DNA from 3 places in the Pseudomonas sp. LBUM1641 genome. Region 2 is predicted to be linked to each of the others. Evidence: predicted binding sites of a transcription regulator. Region 2 holds the regulator's gene; each other region holds the start of a gene.
The links. Region 2 encodes sigma-54, which starts transcription at its own class of promoters, with help from an activator protein. Its sites were predicted from a motif close to ANTGGCATNNANNTTGCTNT; they were not measured.

Region 1: the regulator sigma-54 is predicted to act here: its motif matches at 3,304-3,323, upstream of ACA046_RS23970 (flagellar hook-length control protein FliK).
Region 3: the regulator sigma-54 is predicted to act here: its motif matches at 4,133-4,152, upstream of ACA046_RS16305 (circularly permuted type 2 ATP-grasp protein).

Annotation. Positions count from the first base shown of each region.
Region 1 is NZ_CP166815.1:5,238,017-5,245,350, reverse strand. Features, by position in the region: gene ACA046_RS23985 (STAS domain-containing protein) at 43-348, shown strand; gene ACA046_RS23980 (ATP-binding SpoIIE family protein phosphatase) at 345-2,063, shown strand; gene ACA046_RS23975 (Hpt domain-containing protein) at 2,094-2,441, shown strand; gene ACA046_RS23970 (flagellar hook-length control protein FliK) at 3,373-4,743, shown strand; gene fliL (flagellar basal body-associated protein FliL) at 4,967-5,467, shown strand; gene fliM (flagellar motor switch protein FliM) at 5,477-6,445, shown strand; gene fliN (flagellar motor switch protein FliN) at 6,480-6,947, shown strand; gene fliO (flagellar biosynthetic protein FliO) at 6,949-7,334, shown strand, end outside.
Region 2 is NZ_CP166815.1:6,008,531-6,015,864, forward strand. Features, by position in the region: gene ACA046_RS27645 (ATP-binding cassette domain-containing protein) at 1-641, opposite strand, end outside; gene ACA046_RS27650 (hypothetical protein) at 666-887, opposite strand; gene ACA046_RS27655 (KpsF/GutQ family sugar-phosphate isomerase) at 934-1,908, shown strand; gene ACA046_RS27660 (KdsC family phosphatase) at 1,909-2,433, shown strand; gene lptC (LPS export ABC transporter periplasmic protein LptC) at 2,442-3,014, shown strand; gene lptA (lipopolysaccharide transport periplasmic protein LptA) at 3,001-3,573, shown strand; gene lptB (LPS export ABC transporter ATP-binding protein) at 3,573-4,298, shown strand; gene ACA046_RS27680 (RNA polymerase factor sigma-54) at 4,483-5,976, shown strand; gene hpf (ribosome hibernation-promoting factor, HPF/YfiA family) at 6,052-6,357, shown strand; gene ptsN (PTS IIA-like nitrogen regulatory protein PtsN) at 6,370-6,834, shown strand; gene rapZ (RNase adapter RapZ) at 6,837-7,334, shown strand, end outside.
Region 3 is NZ_CP166815.1:3,583,193-3,590,526, reverse strand. Features, by position in the region: gene ACA046_RS16335 (aldo/keto reductase) at 1-501, opposite strand, end outside; gene ACA046_RS16330 (LysR family transcriptional regulator) at 614-1,540, shown strand; gene ACA046_RS16325 (cation:proton antiporter) at 1,598-2,944, shown strand; gene ACA046_RS16320 (hypothetical protein) at 2,948-3,088, opposite strand; gene ACA046_RS16315 (hypothetical protein) at 3,100-3,312, opposite strand; gene ACA046_RS16310 (hypothetical protein) at 3,385-3,930, opposite strand; gene ACA046_RS16305 (circularly permuted type 2 ATP-grasp protein) at 4,331-5,740, shown strand; gene ACA046_RS16300 (alpha-E domain-containing protein) at 5,743-6,693, shown strand; gene ACA046_RS16295 (nuclear transport factor 2 family protein) at 6,804-7,229, shown strand; gene msrA (peptide-methionine (S)-S-oxide reductase MsrA) at 7,320-7,334, opposite strand, start outside.

The DNA.
Region 1 (7,334 bases), 770 kb from region 2:
CTAAACCTTGTTGCACATTGCCAATGACAAGGAAGCAGTCGTATGTCAGTCGAATCAGAAGTGTCCCTGGATGGGAAGAAAGCGACGATCACCGTTAAGGGGCGATTCGATTTCGGTAGTCACCAGGCTTTTCGTGATGCCTACGAAAAGTTCTACAAGGTGCCCGAGATCTACGTGGTGGACTTGAAGGAAACCACCTACATGGACAGCTCGGCCCTGGGCATGCTCCTGCTGCTGCGGGACCATGCCGGGGGTGACAATGCCGAAGTGCAGGTGGTCAACAGCAACTCCGACGTGCGCAAGATCCTCGCCATCTCCAACTTCGACAAACTGTTCGATCTCACTTGAGCGTCCTGGCCCCGGTCCTTGAGGCGCTGACGGTATTGATCGCGGAAGACAGCGCCGCCGATTTGCTATTGCTGTCGAGCATCGTGCGCCGTCAGGGCCACCAGGTACTGACCGCCAGCAACGGTGAGGAAGCTGTGGAAGTGTTCATCCGCGAGCGGCCGCAATTGGTGTTGATGGACGCACTGATGCCGGTAATGGACGGCTTCGAAGCGGCCCGGCAGATCAAGCAACTGGCGGGGGAGGCGCTGGTGCCGATCATCTTCCTGACTTCCCTGCGCGAGAGCGAAGCCCTGGCCCGGTGCCTGGATGCCGGCGGCGACGACTTCCTGGCCAAACCCTATAACCAGGTGATCCTCGCGGCGAAGATTAACGCCATGGACCGCCTGCGTCGCTTGCAGGCCACGGTGTTGCAGCAGCGCGACCTGATCGCCCGGCACCACGACTATCTGCTGCAGGAGCAGCGGGTCGCCAAGGCGGTGTTCGACAAGGTCGCGCATTCCGGCTGCATCAATGCCGCGCCGAATATTCGCTACGTGCAATCGCCCTACGCGCTGTTCAACGGTGACCTGTTGCTGGCTGCCTACACGCCATCGGGCGATATGCATGTGCTGCTGGGCGACTTTACCGGTCATGGTTTGCCGGCGGCGGTCGGCGCGATGCCGCTGGCGGAAGTGTTCTACGGCATGACTGCCAAGGGTTACGGCCTGGCGCAGACCCTGCGGGAGATGAACGCCAAGCTCAAGCGCATCCTGCCGGTGGACATGTTCTGCTGCGCCACCTTGCTATGCCTCAGCGCCCAGCGCCGCGCGGTGGAAGTGTGGAACGGCGGCATGCCCGAGGGTTATGTGCATGACCTCGCCACCGGCAAGCGCACGCCGCTGGTGTCGCGGCATTTGCCGTTGGGCGTATTGGCGGCCGAGGCGTTTGATGACCGCACTGAAGTCTGGCCGATGGCGCTGGGCGACCGGGTGTTTCTACTGTCGGATGGCGTGCTGGATACCGCTGATGTCCATGAGCAATTGTTTGGCGCCGAGCGTTTGCAGCAGGTGTTTGAGGCCAACCGTGAGCCGGACCGGTTGTTCGAGGAGATCGAGCAGGCCCTGGCGGCTTTTCGTGGCGAGGTGCGCGATGACGTCAGCATGGTGGAGATCAGCCTGCAGGCGGGTGAGCCCTTGCGTTCGCCGTCGGTGGTGTATTCCGACAGTGGCCAGTCGTCGCCGCTGGATTGGTCGGTGAGCTTTGAGTTTCGTGCCGAGACGCTCAAGTCCTACAACCCTTTGCCGTATTTGTTGCAGCTGCTGTTGGAGATCCACGGGCTGCGGGAGCAGAGCGGGGCGTTGTATAGCGTGATGGCTGAGTTGTATTCCAATGCACTGGAGCATGGGGTGCTGGGGCTGGATTCGCGGCTCAAGCGTGATGCTCAGGGGTTTGCGGCGTATTACCGTGAGCGTAATGAGCGGCTGGCGCGGTTGGACAGCGGGTTTGTGCGGGTGCACCTGGATGTAGTGCCGACCGGGGAGGGTGGTTGTCTGACCTTGCGGATCGAGGACAGCGGGCCGGGGTTTGATGTGGAGGCGGTGCTGGCCAGGCCGCTGGATGTTGACCGTCTGTCTGGTCGGGGGTTGAGCCTGGTGCGGCAGTTGAGCAGCCAGGTAGGCTGGTCGGACGGCGGGCGGTGTGTGTGCGTGGAGTTTTCATGGAAGGCTCTGGCATAATCCGCCGATTCTTGATCAAGGAGCGAACAAGTGGCAGAGATTCATCTGGACCCCGATGTGCTGACTGGCTTGCAGGAGGTCATGGAGGGTGAGTATCCGAAGTTGCTCGACACGTTTCTCGATGACTCGCAGAAGCGGGTAGAGGCGCTGCGCAGGGCTCGTGATGATGCCAAGGCGTTGGGGCGGATTGCGCATAGCTTTAAGGGGAGCAGCGGTAACCTTGGGGCGGTGCGGTTGGCTGAGCTTTGTCAGTTGCTCGAGGATACGTCGGCCAAGCCTGTGCATGCGGACCTTGGGGGGTTGGTGGACGAGATTGACCAGGAGTTTTCGCTGGTGCGGCCGTTGTATGAGCATGAGCGGGGGCGGTTTCAGCTTTGACGCTTTTGGTGTGTATATCCGTTATTTGGGTAACGGCGGCTTATGGTTCCGCTCTTACAGCGGGTCACTTTTGAAAAGCCGGAATGCCGGCCCAGTCAAAAGTAACCAAAACGCTCTGCCCCGCCTGTCGGCGCCTCGCTGTGGCTCGGCGTTCCCTCACTCCGGCATTGCTCCGCGGGTCGCCGCGACGGGCCATCCATGGCCCGGCGCGGGTAAACCGGCGTCCTGCCGGTTTACCCGCTCCGCAATACCTGCGTTCGGCCTCGGGCTGAATGGGGCAGTCAGATCAAGATCAAAAGCAAGAGCACAGCGGCCTACAGGCCGGCTTGAGTGTTAGAAGCAGAGGCAAGATCCAGAGCGAAAGCAGGGCTGCTTTTCTGTGGGAGCGGGCTTGCTCGCGAAAAACCTGAGGGCGCCGCGCTCATTCAGGATGCCCGCGTCATCGTTAACGACCTTCGCGAGCAAGCCCGCTCCCACATTTGGACCGTGCCCGCTTCTGGTTTTGCTGTTGCTGTTGCTGTTGCTTCACCACACTCAAGCCGGCCTGTAGGCCGCTGTGCCCTTGATCTGCTTTTGATCTTGATCTTAGGCGCCCCGTTAAACCACGCTGGCCGAACGTAGGCAGTACGGAGCGGGTAAACCGGCAGGACGCCGGTTTAGCCGCGACGGGGCAGGGACGCCCCGTCGCGGCGGCCCGCTTCGTGCTGCCGGAGTGAGGGCACACCGAGCCTAGGCGAGGTGCCGAGTGGTGGGGCAAGAGCCTTTTGGTTACTTTTGGGCTCCTTTCAAAAGTGACCCGCTGTAAGAGCGGAACCCATACAAGCCATCCCCCAAATAACGGATATACACCCCCAAACCAAAACCTGGCCCAACTCTTGCTCTACCTCCTGTAACCGCACCCTCGACCCCTGTGCGGCGGAGACTCTTATCTATGGCAATCACCCCGAATTCGCTCCTGCAGGCGGCCCCAGCGGCCAAGCCTCAAGCGCCCGCTGCCAATCCACCGGCAGTGGCTGCGGACCCGCGGGACAAGGCCCCGGGCTTCGCTCAGGTGTTCGCCAAGCAAGCCCCCGCGCCCTCGGCAAAACCCACCGACACCACCACCAAATCGACCCGCGACAAACCTGCGGACGCCAGCACCAAGCCCGCCGCCAACAACGACAAGCCTGCCGCCGGCACTCCATCAGTTGCCGATAACGGCAAGACTTTGCCTGCCACCCCGCCGGCCAAGTCCGACACCCCGGACACCACCGCCAAGACCGACGACCCGGCCCCGGCAGACGACCCAACCCTGGCCCAGCAACCCCCGGTCGACCCAGCCGTCGACCCGGCGCTGATGGCCGCGGTAGTGCCTGTCCCGGTACCCGCAACGCCAGCACCCGTCGAAACACCGGCACCGGTCGCGGCGAAAGATGACAAGTCCCCGCCAGTAGTAGCGCCACCCTTGGCCGCTACCGACGACGCCAAGCCGGCCTTCGACCCAGAAGCCGACCCGCTGGACGCAATGCCCGCCGTACGCCTGGCCATGGAACAGGGCGGTCACGTGTCCGCCAGCAGCCAAACGCCAGCCAAAGGCACGCCGGCCCCGACCCAGGACCAGCCAACGGCCGCGCAAAACTTCGCCACTGGCCTGGCCAGCATGGTCGACCAGCAAGCGACCAAGGACAGCACCGACCAGGGCGGCGACAAAGCCTTCACCGGCCTGATCGATGGCGGCCTCAAAGACCTGAAAGACGCCCGCAGCGACACCCGTGTCGACGATTTCGCCAACCGCCTCGCCGCGCTGACCCAGGCCGCCACCCCGAAAACCGCAAATGCCCTGCCACCGGTGGCCAACGCACCACTGGCCATGCACCAGAGCGGCTGGACCGACGAGGTGGTAAACCGGGTCATGTACCTGTCCAGCGCCAACCTCAAGTCGGCAGAAATCCAGCTGCAACCGGCTGAGCTGGGTCGTTTGGACATCAGTGTGAAAATGTCCGCCGATCAACAGGCGCAGGTCACCTTCATGAGTGGTCATGCGGTGGTTCGTGAAGCACTGGAAAGCCAGTCAGGCCGCCTGCGGGAGATGTTTGCCCAGCAGGGCATGGGCCAGGTCGACGTCAACGTGTCCGACCAGTCCCGTGGCTGGCAGGGTCAGCAGGGCCAGGACCAACAACAGCAGAACCAGGCACGTGGCGTCAGTGGCAGTGGCGGGCGGGGCGATGGGGCTGATGGGGGTGGCATCGGTGAGGTGGCTGAAGTTGCCGCGCCGGTGTTGCAGTCAGTGATTGGCTCCAGCGCCGTGGACTATTACGCCTGATCCAAAGCCTGGCGATGATCGAAATGTGGGAGCGGGCTTGCTCGCGAAAGCGGTGGATCAGTCACCTTTTTATAGACTGACCCACCGCTTTCGCGAGCAAGCCCGCTCCCACATTGGTTTTGCAGTGTCGGCGAAACCGTGATCAAACAGACAACTCTGGCATAACACTTGCTCTTGCCTTTCCCCAGAACTATGAATCCCTGAATAGTGACGGATTATTGGCATGGCGAAGAGCGACGACGTAGCAAAACCACCCGCAGGCAAGGGCAAGCTCAAGCTTATCCTGCTGATTGTCCTGGCCTTGTTCCTGGCGATTGGCCTGTCCGTGGGGGCTACCTGGTACTTCATGCACAGTGCCCAGAGCAAACCGGCCGCGACGGCCGAGGTCAACCCTAACGTCAAGCAACCGGCAATCTTCGAGCCGATGCTTCCGGCGTTTGTCGCCAACTTCAATCAGAACGGCCGTCAACGCTACCTGCAGGTGAGCATTACCCTGCTGGCGCGGAACCAGGCAGACCTGGATGCCCTCAAGGTGCACATGCCAGTGATCCGCAACAACCTGGTGATGCTGTTCTCCGCACAAGGCTTCGACACCCTCGCCACTCCGGTGGGCCAGGAAATGCTGCGCCAGAAGGTCACTGCCAGCGTGCAGGAAGTGGCCCAGAAGGAAGTCGGCAAACCGGTGATCGAGCAGGTGCTCTTCACTAATTTCGTATTGCAGTAGGATCACGACATGGCCGTGCAGGACCTGCTGTCCCAGGATGAAATCGATGCGCTGCTCCACGGCGTCGACGATGGTCTGGTACAGACCGAAATGGCTGCCGAGCCCGGCAGCGTCAAAAGCTACGACCTGACCAGCCAGGATCGCATCGTCCGTGGACGTATGCCGACCCTGGAGATGATCAACGAGCGTTTCGCCCGTTACACCCGCATCAGCATGTTCAACATGCTGCGCCGCTCGGCGGACGTGGCGGTGGGCGGTGTGCAGGTGATGAAGTTCGGTGAATACGTGCACTCGCTGTACGTGCCCACCAGCCTCAACCTGGTCAAGATCAAGCCGCTGCGCGGCACCGCGTTGTTCATCCTCGACGCCAAGCTGGTGTTCAAGCTGGTGGATAACTTCTTCGGCGGTGACGGTCGTCACGCCAAGATCGAAGGCCGTGAATTCACCCCGACTGAATTGCGCGTGGTGCGCATGGTGCTGGAACAGGCCTTCATCGACTTGAAGGAAGCCTGGCAGGCGATCATGGAAGTCAATTTCGAGTACATCAACTCGGAAGTGAACCCGGCCATGGCCAACATCGTCGGCCCCAGCGAAGCCATTGTGGTCTCCACCTTCCACATCGAACTCGATGGTGGCGGCGGCGACCTGCACGTCACCATGCCGTACTCGATGATCGAGCCGGTGCGCGAAATGCTCGATGCGGGCTTCCAGTCCGACCTCGACGACCAGGACGAACGCTGGGTCAAGGCCCTGCGCGAAGACCTGCTGGACGTCGACGTACCCCTGAGCGCCACCGTGGCCCGTCGCCAGTTGCGTTTGCGGGATATTTTGCACATGCAGCCGGGGGACGTGATTCCCGTCGAACTGCCGGAAGAACTGATCATGCGCGCCAACGGCGTGCCGTCGTTCAAGGTCAAGCTCGGTTCTCACAAAGGCAACCTCGCGTTGCAAGTGATTGAGCCGATCAACCGTCGCTGATCCACACTAATTTCTGCTCCGCCGAGGACATGTAATGGCTACTGAACACGAAAACACTTCCGCCGAAGACCAGGCCCTGGCTGACGAGTGGGCGGCTGCGCTGGAAGAAACCGGCGATGTCGGCCAGGACGATATCGACGCGCTGCTGGCGGCCGATGCGGCCACCGCACCGGTGGGCAACCGCCTTCCCATGGAAGAGTTCGGCAGCGTGCCGAAGAACAACGAGCCGGTGACCCTGGACGGTCCGAACCTGGACGTGATCCTCGACATCCCGGTGTCGATCTCCATGGAAGTCGGCAGCACCGAAATCAACATCCGCAACCTGCTGCAACTCAACCAGGGTTCGGTGATCGAGCTGGATCGCCTGGCCGGCGAGCCGCTGGACGTGCTGGTGAACGGCACGCTGATCGCCCATGGCGAAGTGGTGGTGGTCAACGAGAAGTTCGGCATCCGCCTGACCGACGTGATCAGCCCGAGCGAACGCATCAAGAAGTTGCGTTGATATGAAGCGCTCATTGGTAGGACTGTTATCGACGCTGCCTTTGAGCGTACTGGCAGCAGAACCGGTCGCCCAGGCGGCCGCGCCGGCGCTCGGCAGTGGCGTTGGCGGGCAACTGACCCAACTGGTGCTGGGCTTGTTGTTGGTGGTGGGGCTGATCTTCGTGCTCGCCTGGGTGTTGCGCCGCGTACAGCGCATCGGCCCGGGCAATGCTCAGGTGATTGAGCTGGTGGGTTCGCGCGCCCTTGGCCCGCGGGACCGGCTGGTGCTGGTGCAAGTCGGCGAAGAGCAGATCCTGCTGGGCATCACCCCCGGCCGCATCACACCGTTGCACGTGCTCAAGCAGCCTGTGGAAGTGGCGCAGACCCAAGCGGCCACGCCGGAATTCGC
Region 2 (7,334 bases):
TAGTCGGCAATGCTCGCGGTCTCGGCCAGGTCGTGGGAGACCACGATACTGGTGATACCCAACGCATCGTTGAGCAGGCGGATCAGGCGCACCAGGACGCCCATGGCAATCGGGTCCTGGCCAACGAAAGGTTCGTCGTACATAAGAATTTGCGGGTCGAGGGCGATGGCACGGGCCAGGGCGACACGACGCTTCATGCCACCAGACAACTCGTCGGGCATCAAATCGATGGCGCCGCGCAGCCCAACGGCCTGCAATTTCAGCAACACGATGTCACGAATCATTTCATCGGACAGCTGTGTATGCACCCGCAGCGGGAACGCTACGTTTTCGAAAACGTCGAGGTCGGTAAACAACGCACCACTCTGGAACAACACACCCATGTGCTTGCGCGCATCGAACAGGTCGCTGCGCGAGAGCGTTGGCAGATTCTGGCCATTGACCCAGACTTCACCGGCGGACGGGCGCAATTGCATGCCCATCAGGCGCAGCAGCGTCGTCTTGCCACAGCCGGACGGCCCCATGATGCCCGTGACTTTGCCGCGGGGAATGCGAATATCCACATTATTGAAGATGCTGCGCGTACCGCGCTTGAAGGAAAGACCCTTCAGCTCGACCGCGTAGGCGTTATCGGCACTCATCTAAACTCCTTGGGATGCAGCCTTTCACTCAGACACCTTGTTTTCGACAAATGCTTGCGCCGAATAGACAAAAAGGCTGCGCGGACCGAACTGGCGGCGAACTATATCACTGCTGGTACAGCGCCCCCAAGGCCGGAACAGAGCTTGTTCAGAAACAGGACAGCTAAAAAAACCTTGCTGAGGTTCAATCTCAACCACGGGTGTAATGAATAAAGCCTGACGAACTTGCGTGAGGGAATTGATCATTACCGCTATAATCGCCGACTTTTCGTCAGGCTATACGATTTCAGACATGAGCCAATCCAGCGACCTTATCCAATCCGCACAACGCACCATCCGCCTCGAGCTCGAAGCCGTAGAAGGCTTGCTGGCCCATATCGACGCGGATTTCGTACGCGCATGCGAGATGATTCTGGCCAGCAAAGGCCGCGTTGTCGTGGTCGGCATGGGCAAATCCGGGCATGTTGGCAACAAGATCGCCGCCACCCTGGCGAGCACCGGGACTACCGCTTTTTTCGTACACCCCGCCGAAGCCAGCCATGGCGACATGGGCATGATTACCCGGGACGACATCATCCTGGCACTGTCCAACTCCGGTACCACCAACGAAATCGTGACCCTGCTGCCGCTGATCAAGCGCCTGGGCATCCAGCTGATCAGCGTGACCGGCAACCCGGACTCGACGCTGGCAAAAGCCGCCGAAGTGAATTTGAACGTGCACGTTGCCCACGAGGCCTGCCCACTGAACCTGGCACCGACCTCCTCCACCACCGCGGCCCTGGTGATGGGCGACGCGCTGGCCGTGGCCTTGCTGGAAGCCCGCGGGTTTACCGCTGAAGACTTCGCATTTTCCCATCCAGGTGGCGCCCTGGGCCGTCGACTGCTGCTGAAAGTGGAAAACGTGATGCACGCCGGCGACGAGCTGCCACAAGTCGCGCGCGGCACCCTGCTTAAAGATGCCTTGATGGAAATGACCCTCAAGCGCCTGGGCATGACCGTGATTCTGGAGTCCGACGGGCGCCTGGCCGGGGTTTTCACCGACGGTGACCTGCGCCGCACCCTGGACCGCAACCTCGACATCCAGACGGCAACCATCGACGAAGTCATGACGCCCCACGGCAAGACCGCACGCCCTGACATGCTCGCGGCCGAAGCGCTGAAGATCATGGAAGACCATAAAATTCTGGCGCTGGTGGTGGTCGATAGCGACGACCGCCCGGTAGGCGCCCTGAACATGCACGATTTGCTGCGTGCAGGAGTGATGTAAATGACCACCGACCTGTTGCAACGGGGCAAGCACATCAAGCTGGCGATTTTCGACGTCGACGGAGTGCTGACGGATGGCCGCCTGTACTTCCTGGAAGACGGCAGCGAATTCAAGACGTTCAACACCCTCGACGGCCAGGGCATCAAGATGCTGATGGCGGCGGGCGTGCAAACCGGCATCATCAGCGGTCGCAAGACGCCAGTTGTGGAACGCCGCGCACAAAACCTGGGGATTCCTCACCTGTATCAGGGCCGCGAGGATAAACTGGTGGTTCTGGACGAGCTTCTTGGCCAACTCAACCTAAGCTATGAGCAGGTTGCGTACCTGGGTGACGATTTACCCGACCTGCCGGTGATTCGCCGGGTCGGCCTGGGCATGGCCGTGGCCAATGCCGCGGCGTTCGTTCGCGAACACGCCCATGGTGTAACCACCGCCCGTGGCGGCGAAGGCGCCGCCCGTGAGTTCTGCGAACTGATTCTGCGCGCCCAAGGCAGCCTTGAAGCGGCCCACGCCGCCTACCTATAGAGCGTTTTATGCTGAGTAAAAAGATTCGCAATTTCCTGATACTTGCAGTCATCGCCGCGGTTTTTCTCGCGGTCGGTTATTGGAATATCAGCCCGGAGCGCTTCCTCGACAAGCCTGTTGCCCAGGTTGACGAGAGCGCTATCGACTATTACGCCATCAACGCCCACAGCATTCAGTACCTGCCGGATGGCAAGGTTCAGTATGAAATGACCTCTGACAAGGTCGAACACTTGAAGGCATCCGAGGTCACCTTATTGACCAAGCCGGACATGAACCTGTATCGCGGTGCCGAATTTCCGTGGCACGTCACCAGCGAGCGTGGCGAAGTCAACCCTGACGGCACCCAAGTGGAATTGATTGACTCGGTTCGCGTAGCCCGTACCGACGCCAAGGACCGCCAGACCATTATTACCAGCAGTCGCATGACCGTATTCCCACAGAAGCAATATGCGCAGACCGAGCAAGACGTTAGAATTGACGGCGCTGGCGGTGTATCGACTGGCAAGGGAATGAAAGCGTATTTGAAAGAAAGCAGGATACACCTGCTATCGAACGTAAGAGGACAGTATGAGGCTCGTTAAAACCCTCCCTATTTTGCTCGGCCTGGGCGCAGCACTGGGAAGCGTGAGCGCCTGGGCTCTGCCGAACGATAGCCAGCAACCGATCCACATTCAGGCTGACGATGCGCAGCTGGATGACAAGCAAGGTATCGCGACCTACACCGGCAGCGTGATCATCACCCAAGGCTCGATGAAAGTGACGGGTAATACCGTGACACTGACTCGCACCCCCGCAGGCGATATCGACGTGGTCACTTCGGTCGGCAACCTGGCGTACTTTGAACAATTGCAGAAAGTCGGCGACCCTACACCGGTCAAAGGCTACGGCAAGACGATCCAGTACCACGCCCAGCAAAACCGTATCGTGCTGATCGACCAGGCCCGCGTGATCAATGACGGCAACACCACCGACGGCGAGAAAATCGTCTACGACACGGTGAAGCAGATTGCCCAGGCCGGTCGTGCCACCGGTTCGAAAATCAGCACGCCGAAGCCGCGTATCGACATGGTTATCCAGCCGAAGCAGAAACCGGGCGCAGCCCAGCCGGCGCCGAAACCTGACGCGAAGAAGGCGAATTAATGGCAACCCTGAAAGCCCAGCATCTGGCCAAGGCCTATAAAAGCCGTCAGGTCGTGCGCGATGTCAGCCTGTCGATCGACAGCGGGCAGATCGTCGGCTTGCTCGGCCCCAACGGTGCCGGCAAGACCACCTGCTTCTACATGATCGTCGGTCTGGTGCAGGCCGATCAAGGCCGCGTCCTGATCGACGACCTGGACGTGAGCCACCAGCCTATGCACGGTCGTGCGCAGGCGGGTATCGGCTATCTTCCCCAGGAAGCATCGATCTTCCGCAAGCTGTCGGTTTCCGACAACATCATGGCCATCCTCGAGACCCGCAAGGAACTCGACCGCGCCGGGCGCAAGAAAGAGCTGGAAAGCCTGCTGCAGGAATTCCACATCAACCACATTCGCGACAACCTCGGCATGAGCCTTTCCGGCGGCGAGCGTCGTCGTGTGGAAATCGCCCGCGCCCTGGCCACTGCGCCGAAGTTCATCCTGCTGGACGAACCCTTCGCCGGTGTCGACCCGATCTCGGTCGGTGACATCAAGCAGATCATCCATCACCTCAAGGCCAAGGGCATCGGTGTATTGATCACCGACCACAACGTCCGCGAGACCCTCGATATCTGCGAAACCGCCTATATCGTTAACGATGGACAGCTGATTGCCGAAGGTGACTCCGCCACTATCCTGGCCAACGAACTGGTCAAGGAAGTGTATCTGGGTCACGAGTTCCGCCTGTAAACACGGTGGTATCAGGCCATTCGCCATGGAGCGCGGTAGTCAATAAAAACATCAGTATTTTTATTGTTACCGCGCTCTAGGCAAAGCCCCCGATATCAGGCATATAATTTGCTTATGTTTGGCGCTCACGCGCCCTGTCGTGGATGGCGCATTGCGCCGGCGAATAAGGTGTTAAGCCCCTGCCATGAAACCATCGCTAGTCCTGAGAATGGGCCAGCAGCTGACGATGACACCGCAGCTGCAACAGGCCATCCGCCTGCTCCAATTGTCGACCCTGGACCTGCAACAGGAAATCCAGGAGGCCCTGGAGTCCAATCCGATGCTCGAACGCCAGGAAGAAGGCGACGACTTCGATAATGCAGACCCGCTGGCCGACAACATCGAGCAAAAGCCCAACCCCGACGTACAGGAACCCTCCTATCAGGAAACCGCCCCTACGGTGGATAACCTTGAGGAAGGCGAATGGAACGAACGCATTCCCAACGAGCTTCCCGTGGACACCGCCTGGGAAGACGTCTACCAGACCAGCGCCAGCAGCCTGCCGAGCAACGATGATGACGAGTGGGATTTCACCACCCGCACGTCCGCCGGCGAGAGCCTGCAGAGCCATTTGCTCTGGCAACTGAACCTGGCCCCGATGTCCGACACCGATCGCCTGATCGCCGTGACCCTGATCGATTGCATCAACAATCAGGGCTACCTGGACGAGACCCTTGAGGAGATCCTCGAGGCCTTCGACCCGGAACTGGACATCGAACTGGACGAAATCGAAGCCGTCCTGCACCGCATCCAGCAGTTCGAGCCCGCCGGCATCGGCGCCCGCACCCTCAGCGAGTGCCTGTTGCTGCAACTGCGCCAATTGCCGGCCAAGACTCCATGGCTGGCCGAAGCGCAGCGCCTGGTCACCGACTACATCGACTTGCTGGGCAGCCGCGACTATAGCCAGCTGATGCGCCGCATGAAGCTCAAGGAAGATGACCTGCGCCAGATCATCGAGCTGGTGCAGAGCCTCAATCCGCGCCCGGGCTCGCAGATCGAGTCCAGCGAAGCCGAATACGTCGTGCCCGACGTGATCGTGCGCAAGGACAACGAACGCTGGTTGGTGGAGCTGAACCAGGAATCGGTGCCGCGCCTGCGGGTCAACCCGCAATATGCAGGGTTTGTACGCCGCGCCGACACCAGCGCCGACAACACCTTCATGCGCAACCAATTGCAGGAAGCCCGCTGGTTCATCAAAAGCCTGCAAAGCCGCAACGAAACCCTGATGAAAGTCGCCACCCAGATCGTCGAGCACCAGCGCGGCTTCCTGGAATACGGCGATGAAGCGATGAAGCCGCTGGTACTGCACGACATCGCCGAGGCGGTGGGCATGCACGAATCAACGATTTCCCGGGTGACCACGCAGAAATTCATGCATACCCCACGGGGTATATATGAGCTGAAATACTTTTTCTCCAGCCACGTCAGCACCTCCGAAGGCGGCGAATGCTCGTCCACGGCGATCCGCGCGATCATCAAAAAACTGGTTGCCGCGGAAAATCAGAAAAAGCCGTTGAGTGACAGCAAGATCGCTGGTTTACTGGAGGCACAAGGCATTCAGGTCGCCCGTCGAACCGTCGCCAAGTACCGCGAGTCCCTTGGGATCGCGCCTTCCAGCGAGCGTAAACGTTTGATGTGACGGGCGGGCCATAGCGTTCCAGTGGCGGGTACTCCTACCCGTCGCTTTATGCACTGGCAACGAAGGAGAAGCTGTATGCAAGTCAACATCAGTGGACACCATGTAGAAGTCACCCCTCCATTGCGCGAATACGTCGAGCTGAAGCTGAGGAAGCTTGAGGGCCATTTCGACAAGATCACCAACGTGCAGGTCATCATGAAGGTCGACAAGCTTCAGCAGAAAATTGAAGCGACACTTCAGATACCTGGTGGCGAAGTGGTCGCCAATGCCGAACATGAAGACATGTATGCATCAATCGACTTGCTCACAGACAAGCTTGACCGCCAACTTAAAAAGCATAAGGAAAAGCAGCAGAGCCTTCTTCAAGGCACTGGCCGCTAACACTCCCCACCCATGATCCGACTTGAAACCATCCTGACCCCCGGCCGTTCCCTCGTGAACGTGCCGGGCGGCAGTAAAAAGCGCGCCCTCGAACAAATTGCCAACCTGATCGGCCGCGAAGTGCCCGAAATGGATACGCAAGCTGTGTACGAGGCCCTGATTGCCCGTGAAAAGCTCGGCTCGACCGGCTTTGGCAACGGCATCGCTATTCCTCACTGCCGCCTGCAAGGCTGTGAGTCACCAGTCAGCGCCCTGCTGCACCTGGACGCCCCTATCGATTTCGACGCCATCGACGGCGCCCCGGTTGACCTGCTGTTTGTACTGCTGGTCCCGCAAGCCGCCACCGATGCGCACCTGGAACTGCTTCGGCAGATCGCCAGCATGCTCGACCGCAAAGAAGTACGCGACAAACTGCGCAGTGCCCCCAGCAATGAGGCGCTCTATCAGGTTGTCCTGGATGAACAAAACGGGCAGTAATCATGCGTTTGATCATCGTCAGCGGCCGTTCCGGCTCAGGTAAAAGCACGGCTCTCAATGTTCTTGAGGACAACGGCTTCTATTGCATCGACAACCTGCCCGCTGGCCTGCTGCCGGAACTGGCGGAACGCGCACTGATTCACACTGAGCTGGCGCAACCGCTGGTCGCCGTATCGATCGACGCCCGCAACCTGCCCAGCCACCTCACCCGCTTTCCGGAACTGCTCGAAGAAGTGCGGGCCAAGCACATTCATTGTGATGTGCTGTACCTGGACGCCGATGAAGAAACGCTGCTCAAGCGCTTCTCCGAAACCCGTCGACGCCACCCGCTGAGCAGCCCGCATCGTTCGCTGGCCGAAGCCATCGAGGACGAGACCAAGCTGCTGGGGCCGATCATTGACCTGGCCGACCTCAAGATCAACACCACCAGCCTGAACCTGTATCAACTGCGGGATGCGATCAAGCTGCGACTGCTGAATCAGCCGGAGCCGGGCACCGCT
Region 3 (7,334 bases), 2.4 Mb from region 2:
CTGACGGAAATCGTCCATTTGCGCAGGCGAATAATTGCTCACGCCCACGGCGAGGATCTTGCCTTCGCGGCGCAGTTTTTCCAGCTCACAAGCCGTCTCTTCCTGTGCCACCAGCGGGTCAGGCCAGTGAATCTGGTAGAGGTCGATGTAGTCGGTTTCCAGGCGCAGCAGCGAGTCTTCGATTTCCTTGCGGATGCGTTGGGCCGTGGCGTTGCGGCGCACGGTGCCGTCGTCCCATTGCAGCCCGGCCTTGGTGGCGATCACGGCGTTATGGCGCACACCGTGCAGGGCGCGGCCGATCAGTTCTTCAGACAGCCCGAGGCCGTAGACCGGCGCGCTGTCGATAAAGTTGATGCCGCTGTCCAGCGCATGGCGAATGGTCTTGATCGAGACCTCATTATCGGCACCGCCCCACATCGAGCCGCCCATGGACCAAGTGCCCAGGGCAATCCGCGAGACGGCCTTGTCGATGCCCGGGATCTTGATGGTTTCGATACTCATGAAAAAAGCCTCCGCCAGAAACAATCAGTAAAAAAACGATTACTCTAGATCATCCGAGGTTGAATCGGGCTCAACGGCGCGTGCAACCCAAACCCCACAAAAGGTGCTTGATATGGCTGCGTTCAACCGTTCCGAATTGGCCGACCTGAATGTGTTCATGGCGATCATCCGCCGCCGCAGTTTCCGGCATGCCGCTCATGAACTGGGCGTCACCACTTCGGCCTTGAGCCACACCATGCGCAACCTGGAAACCCGCCTGGGGGTCAAGTTGCTCTACCGCACCAGCCGTGCGGTGGAGCCCACCGACGCGGGCGTGGTGCTCGCGGAAAAACTCAGTGCCGGCTTCGCGACGATTCAGGACGGCCTCGATACCCTTGAACTGTACCGCGAGGCGCCGATTGGCCGGCTACGCCTGAACGTGTCACGGGATGCGGCGGTGTTGCTTGTCTCGCCAATCCTGGGTGAGTTCACCCGCGCTTACCCACAATTGCGCCTGGACGTGATGATTGATGACCGCATGCTCGACATCGTCGCCGAAGGCTACGACGCGGGTATCCGCTATGGCGCCACGGTGCCCCAGGACATGGTGGCTGTGCCGCTGACGGGCGAGCTGCGCTGGATCATGGTCGCTTCCCCGGCGTATCTCAAGCAGGCCGGAACGCCTTCGGTACCCAAGGACTTGCTCACGCACTCCTGCGTGCGCATGTACCTGGGCGACAAGACTACCTACAAGTGGGAGCTGGGCAACGGCACTCGCCAGCAACGCCTCGACGTGCCCGGCCACTTCAGTGCGGCTGACACCCAGACCATCGTCGACGCAGCGCTGCAAGGCGTGGGCATCGCCTATTGCCTGGAGAATCGCGTGCTGTCGGAGCTGGCAGACGGCCGCCTGGTACAGGTGTTGCCCGACTGGGTCTGCATCGGCGCGCCGCTGTGCATGTACTACCCCAGCCGCCGGCAGTCGCAGCCGGGGTTGCGGCAACTGATCGACATGATCCGTCTGAAAACCACCGGCTCGCCGTGGCTGGAATCACATTGAACCTGTGGCTCGCCGTGGTCCTCAAACCGGGATAGACCACGGCCTGGTGCACGCTCGATGACTTTTATTTTATGGATGGCCGTACTCGGCGCGGTATTGCTCATCCTCGCCCTCGCCTCCTCCTATCTGCGCTGGATGCCCGTCACCACCTCGGCTGTCTGCCTGCTGCTGGGTATCTGCATTGGCCCGTTGGGCATGGACCTGCTGCACCTGGACATAAAGGCCTCAGCCCGTTGGATGGAACACCTGACGGAAGTCGCTGTGCTGTTTTCGCTGTTTGTCAGCGGGCTCAAACTGCGCCTGCCACTCAAGCACCGAACCTGGCGCATTGCGTTTGGCATGGCCGGGCCGGTGATGCTCTTGACCATCCTCGGCACGTGCCTGGTGCTGCATTGGCTGCTGGGGTTGTCGTGGGGCGTTTCGCTGCTGGTGGGGGCGATTCTGGCACCCACCGACCCAGTGCTCGCAGGCTTGGTTCAGGTGAATAACGCTCAGGACTATGACTCGCTGCGTTTCGGCCTCTCGGGCGAAGCAGGCCTGAACGACGGTACGGCCTTCCCGTTCGTGATCTTTGCGCTGATCTTCATGCAGCACGGCGGCTTCGACGGTGACTGGCTGGGCGGCTGGGTCCTGAAAAACCTGCTCTGGGCCGTACCTGCCGGGCTGCTTGTGGGGTACTGGATGGGACGGGGCATCGGTCGCATCACCCTGAAGATGCGGATCACCAATGCCGACAGCACCCTGTCTCCCAATGACTACCTGACGCTGGCCCTGATCGCCCTGGCCTACGTGGTGGCCGAAGCCATCGGCGGCTACGGTTTTCTGTCGGTGTTTGCCGCCGGCCTCGGACTGCGCCAGGCCGAGTTCAAGTCCACCGGCAACTCACAAACCCCGGCCGAACATTTGGCCCAACCGGTGGTTGGCCACATGGAAGTAGAGCCGGAGCATGCGTTGCATGGTGACGTCGGGCAACTCCAAGACACGCAGATCGCCGCCGGGGTAATGATGGGCGACATGCTCGCCTTTGGCGGCCTGGTGGAGCGTTCGATGGAAGTGTTCCTGGTGACCCTGCTGGGCGTGGTGCTGGTCAGCCATTGGGACTGGCGGGCACTGGCGGTGGGCGCGTTGCTGTTTTGCGTGATCCGTCCCCTCAGCGTGCTGTCGATACCCTGGGGCACCCTGCTGAATCGCCATCAGCGCGGGCTGGTAGGCTGGTTCGGAATTCGCGGGATCGGCAGCATCTACTACCTGTTCTATGCCATCAACCATGGGCTGGTGGGCACCAGCAGCGCGGTGGCGGTGAACCTGACGCTGTCAGTCATTGCCCTGAGCATCGTCGTTCATGGTCTCAGCACGCAGCCGATGCTGGTGTGGTATGAACGGCGAGCCCAGGCACAACAATGACGTCTACTCCTGGTTTTCGGTGTTGCCGACGTCGGCGGCATCATCCAGGTCGTTAAGCGGTACTTCTGCATCATCCATCAATGAACCCGGGTCTTCATTGCCCGGGTCATTGAGTTCATCGTCTTCGTCTATTTCAACTGACATGACCGTCTCCTCTAACCGCCTTGGGTATCGATATCGGCATCGGTTTCAGGCTTGGGCTCGCGCTCGGGCTTGAAGTCTGGACTGTAGTCGTTTTCCTTGGCCTTTGGGTCGCTGGCCGGCTTCGGGTCTTTCGGTGCGTCGGCTGCAGTGCCTGGCGCCGGTTCGCCACCGTCGATGGCAGGATCGTTACGGTTGCTGGTTTGCGGGTCGTTGTCTGTGCTCATGGCTCACCTCTGTTGGAAAACGCAGACTGCGTAAAGGTAAGGTCCTTTGCGGGTGGGTGAAGTTCCAATTGCTTATGAGCCAGGATTGTCCACCTGGATATAGAACGCATAGGCCCCCAGGATCACCCAGAACACCATGAACAGCCACGGCGCGCGCATCGAGAACAACAGCGACTTGCGATAGCCCTTGTGGGACGACTCCATCTCGGAAAACAGCGGCGACTCATCATAGGCCATGCCCATCACCGGCTCGCTGCGCAGCAATTCGCTCTGCTTGTAGTGCCAGTGATCGATGATGTCGTAGGCCGCCCGAATCCCCGGCCAGGCGTTGAGGGAGCTGAGGATGCCCAGCAGCGCGAGGAATACCGGCACCACCAGGGTAAACAGCTTGCCCCATTCCGGATTGAGGTTGCCCATGCCGGAAACGAAGGCGATCACCAGGAACGACTGGGCCGTGAGGTAGGCGTCGGTGCGGTTGGCGAGGATGCTGGTTTCGTACTGGATCTCGCGCCGGTAGAAATCGAGACGGTCTTTGGGCGAACCGAAAATCTTCGCGTTGTGTTCGCTGTGGTCCGTCAGGTTCGATTCCGGGGTGTCGGGTGAAATGATTCTGGGCACATCCGTGCTCCGTGCTGGACTGAGACCCTTTAGAAGAATCAGGCCGGCGCGAAGTTCAAGTTTGTTCATGCGCCAATTTGGGGCGCACCCCGCCCCCTGTAGGAGCAAGCTTGCTCGCGAAGGGCGTCAACGATAACGCTGGCATCCTGACTGAACGTGCTGTTCTCAGGTTTTTCGCGAGCAAGCTCGCTCCTGCAGGGGTTTCGGCACAGGCATTGCTTTATCCATTCATCTGCCCAAATACAGGAGCAATCGTTACCCCTCGACCCAGAGCCCACCCAAAAAGAAAGTAAGGACCAGGTCTGCTGGCACCATCAGCCACGGGCTCATAAAAAAATGCGTTTTCTAAAGCGGCAGTGCCACCCATCAGCATTTCCCCGGGCACTGACAAGGTACTGGAATGGCTCGATCTTTCTTTGATGAAATGAATGACGCACAAGGCGTTTGCCGTGCGCACTATCAGGAATTCTCCCGCTGGCTGGCCAATACGCCGCCAGAACTGCTGGCCCAGCGCCGCCGTGAAGCCGACCTGCTGTTTCACCGTGCCGGGATCACCTTCACCCTGTATGGCGACGAGCAAGACACCGAGCGCCTGATCCCCTTCGACATCATCCCCCGCAGCATCCCCGCCAGTGAGTGGAGCGTCATCGAACGCGGCTGCATCCAGCGGGTGAATGCGCTGAACATGTTCCTCGCCGACATCTACCACGACCAGCGCATCATCAAGGCCGGGATCATTCCCGCCGAGCAAGTCCTGGGCAACGAGGGTTACCAGAAAGCCATGGTTGGCCTCGACCTGCACCGCGATATCTACTCGCATATCTCCGGGGTCGACCTGGTGCGCGATGGCGACGGCACCTACTACGTGCTTGAAGACAACCTGCGCACTCCCAGCGGCGTGAGCTACATGCTCGAAGACCGCAAGATGATGATGCGCCTGTTCCCGGAGGTGTTCGCCAAGCAACGCATCGCCCCGGTGGACCACTACCCCAACCTGCTGCTCAAGACCCTGAAAAGCTCCAGCCGCCTGGACAACCCCAACGTGGTGGTGCTGACGCCGGGCCGCTTTAACAGCGCGTTTTTTGAACATGCGTTCCTGGCCCGGGAAATGGGCGTGGAACTGGTGGAAGGCGCCGACCTGTTCGTGCATGACCTCAAGGTATTCATGCGCACCACCGATGGGCCCAAGGCCGTTGATGTAATCTACCGTCGTATCGACGACGCCTTCCTCGACCCGCAAGCCTTCAACCCCGACTCGATGCTCGGCGTGCCCGGCCTGGTCGCGGCCTATTGCGCGGGCAATGTGGTGCTGGCGAATGCCATCGGCACTGGCGTAGCGGATGACAAGTCAATCTACCCATATGTGCCGGAAATGATCCGGTTCTACCTGGACGAAGAGCCGATCCTGCAAAACGTGCCGACCTTCCAGTGCCGCAAGCCGGATGAACTGTCCCACGTACTGGCGCACCTGCCGGAACTGGTGGTCAAGGAAACCCAGGGCTCAGGCGGCTACGGCATGCTGGTGGGCCCCGCTTCCACCGCGGCCGAGATCGAGGACTTCCGCCAACGCATCAAGGCCCGTCCCCACGCCTACATCGCCCAACCGACCCTGAGCCTGTCCACCTGCCCGACCTTTGTCGAAAACGGCATCGCGCCGCGACATATCGACCTGCGGCCCTTCGTGCTCTCGGGCAAGGAAACCCGGCTGGTGCCCGGTGGCTTGACCCGTGTGGCACTGCGCGAAGGCTCATTGATCGTCAACTCGTCGCAAGGCGGCGGAACCAAGGACACCTGGGTGGTGGAGGGCTGAGTATGCTGAGTAGAACCGCCGCAGATCTGTATTGGATGTCCCGTTACCTGGAGCGCGCCGAGAACCTGGCCCGCATGCTCGAAGTCAGTTATTCATTGTCTTTGATGCCCCAGGCCGGGCGCAGTGACGGGCTCGACGAGTTGGCCATGTCGCTGCTCAGCAGCGGCACCCTGGAAAGCTACCTCGAGCGCCATAAGCAGTTGGACGCCGAGCGCATGTTGCACTTTTTCGCCCTAGACGAGGAAAACCCGGCCAGTATCTACAACTGCCTGCGGGCTGCTCGCGGTAATGCCCATGCCGTACGCGGACGGATCACCGCCGACATGTGGGAAAACCTCAACGCCACCTGGCTGGAGATGCGCAGCATTGCCGCCGGCGGCCTGGCGCGCCATGGCATCAGCCACTTTTGCGACTGGGTGAAGCAGCGTTCGCACCTGTTTCGTGGGGCGACCTCCGGGACGATTATGCGCAATGACGCGTATCGGTTTATCCGGCTGGGCACGTTTGTCGAGCGGGCGGATAACACGTTGCGCCTGCTGGATGCGCGGTACGAGATGTTTGGCGAGGAGTCCGAAGAGGTCAGCGACCTTTCGGCACGCGGCTATTACCAGTGGAGTGCGCTGCTGCGGGCATTGTCGTCGTTCGAGGCGTATACCGAGCTGTACCCGAATGCGTTGAACGCGCGGTCGGTGTCGGAGTTGCTGCTGTTACGCAGTGATGTACCGCGCTCGCTGCATGCGTGTATTGAAGAGTTGAGCCATATCCTGGCGGACTTGCCGGGAAGTTATGGGCGCACGGCCCAGCGTTTGGCGGCCGAGTTTGAGGCGCGGCTGAGGTATACCGGGATTGATGAGATTCTGGAGGACGGGTTGCACAGCCGCCTGACGGATTTTATCGATACGGTGCGGGAGTTGGCGCGGGCGATTCACAGCTCGTACCTGGAAGTCGTCTGATGTGCGACTCAATCATATAACTGTCATTTTGGATCATTGATCCGGCCTTGGTGCCGCTCTTATGTTGGTGGGGTGCAACGCCCCGCCAATCATAAGAACAGGTGCCGATGATGTCCGACGAATTGAAGTTATCTCCGCAAGCTGCCCACAGCCTCAAGCGCTGGCACGCCATGCTCGTTGCCGGTGACCTCAAGGCCCTCCCCGAATTACTGGCCCCCGACGCAGTCTTCCGCTCGCCCATGGCCCACACGCCCTACCCCGGCGCGCCTGTGGTGTCGATGATCCTTAACACCGTGTTCAAGGTATTTGAAGACTTCACCTACCACCGTGAGCTGGCGACCGCCGACGGCCAAAGCGTGGTGCTGGAATTCAGCGCGCGGGTGGGTGACAAGCAGCTCAAGGGCATCGACTTGATACGCTTTAACGAACAAGGGCAGATCATCGAGTTTGAAGTGATGATCCGCCCCTTGAGCGGGCTGCAAGCCCTGGGTGAGGAAATGGGCCGGCGCCTGGCGCCCTACCTGGCCAAAGTGTAGGAGCGAGCTTGCTCGCGAAAAATCTGAAGGCGCCGCTCCTATCCAGACAGCAAGCGTTATCGTTAACGACCTTCGCGAGCAAGTTCGCTCCTACTGGTTTTTTAC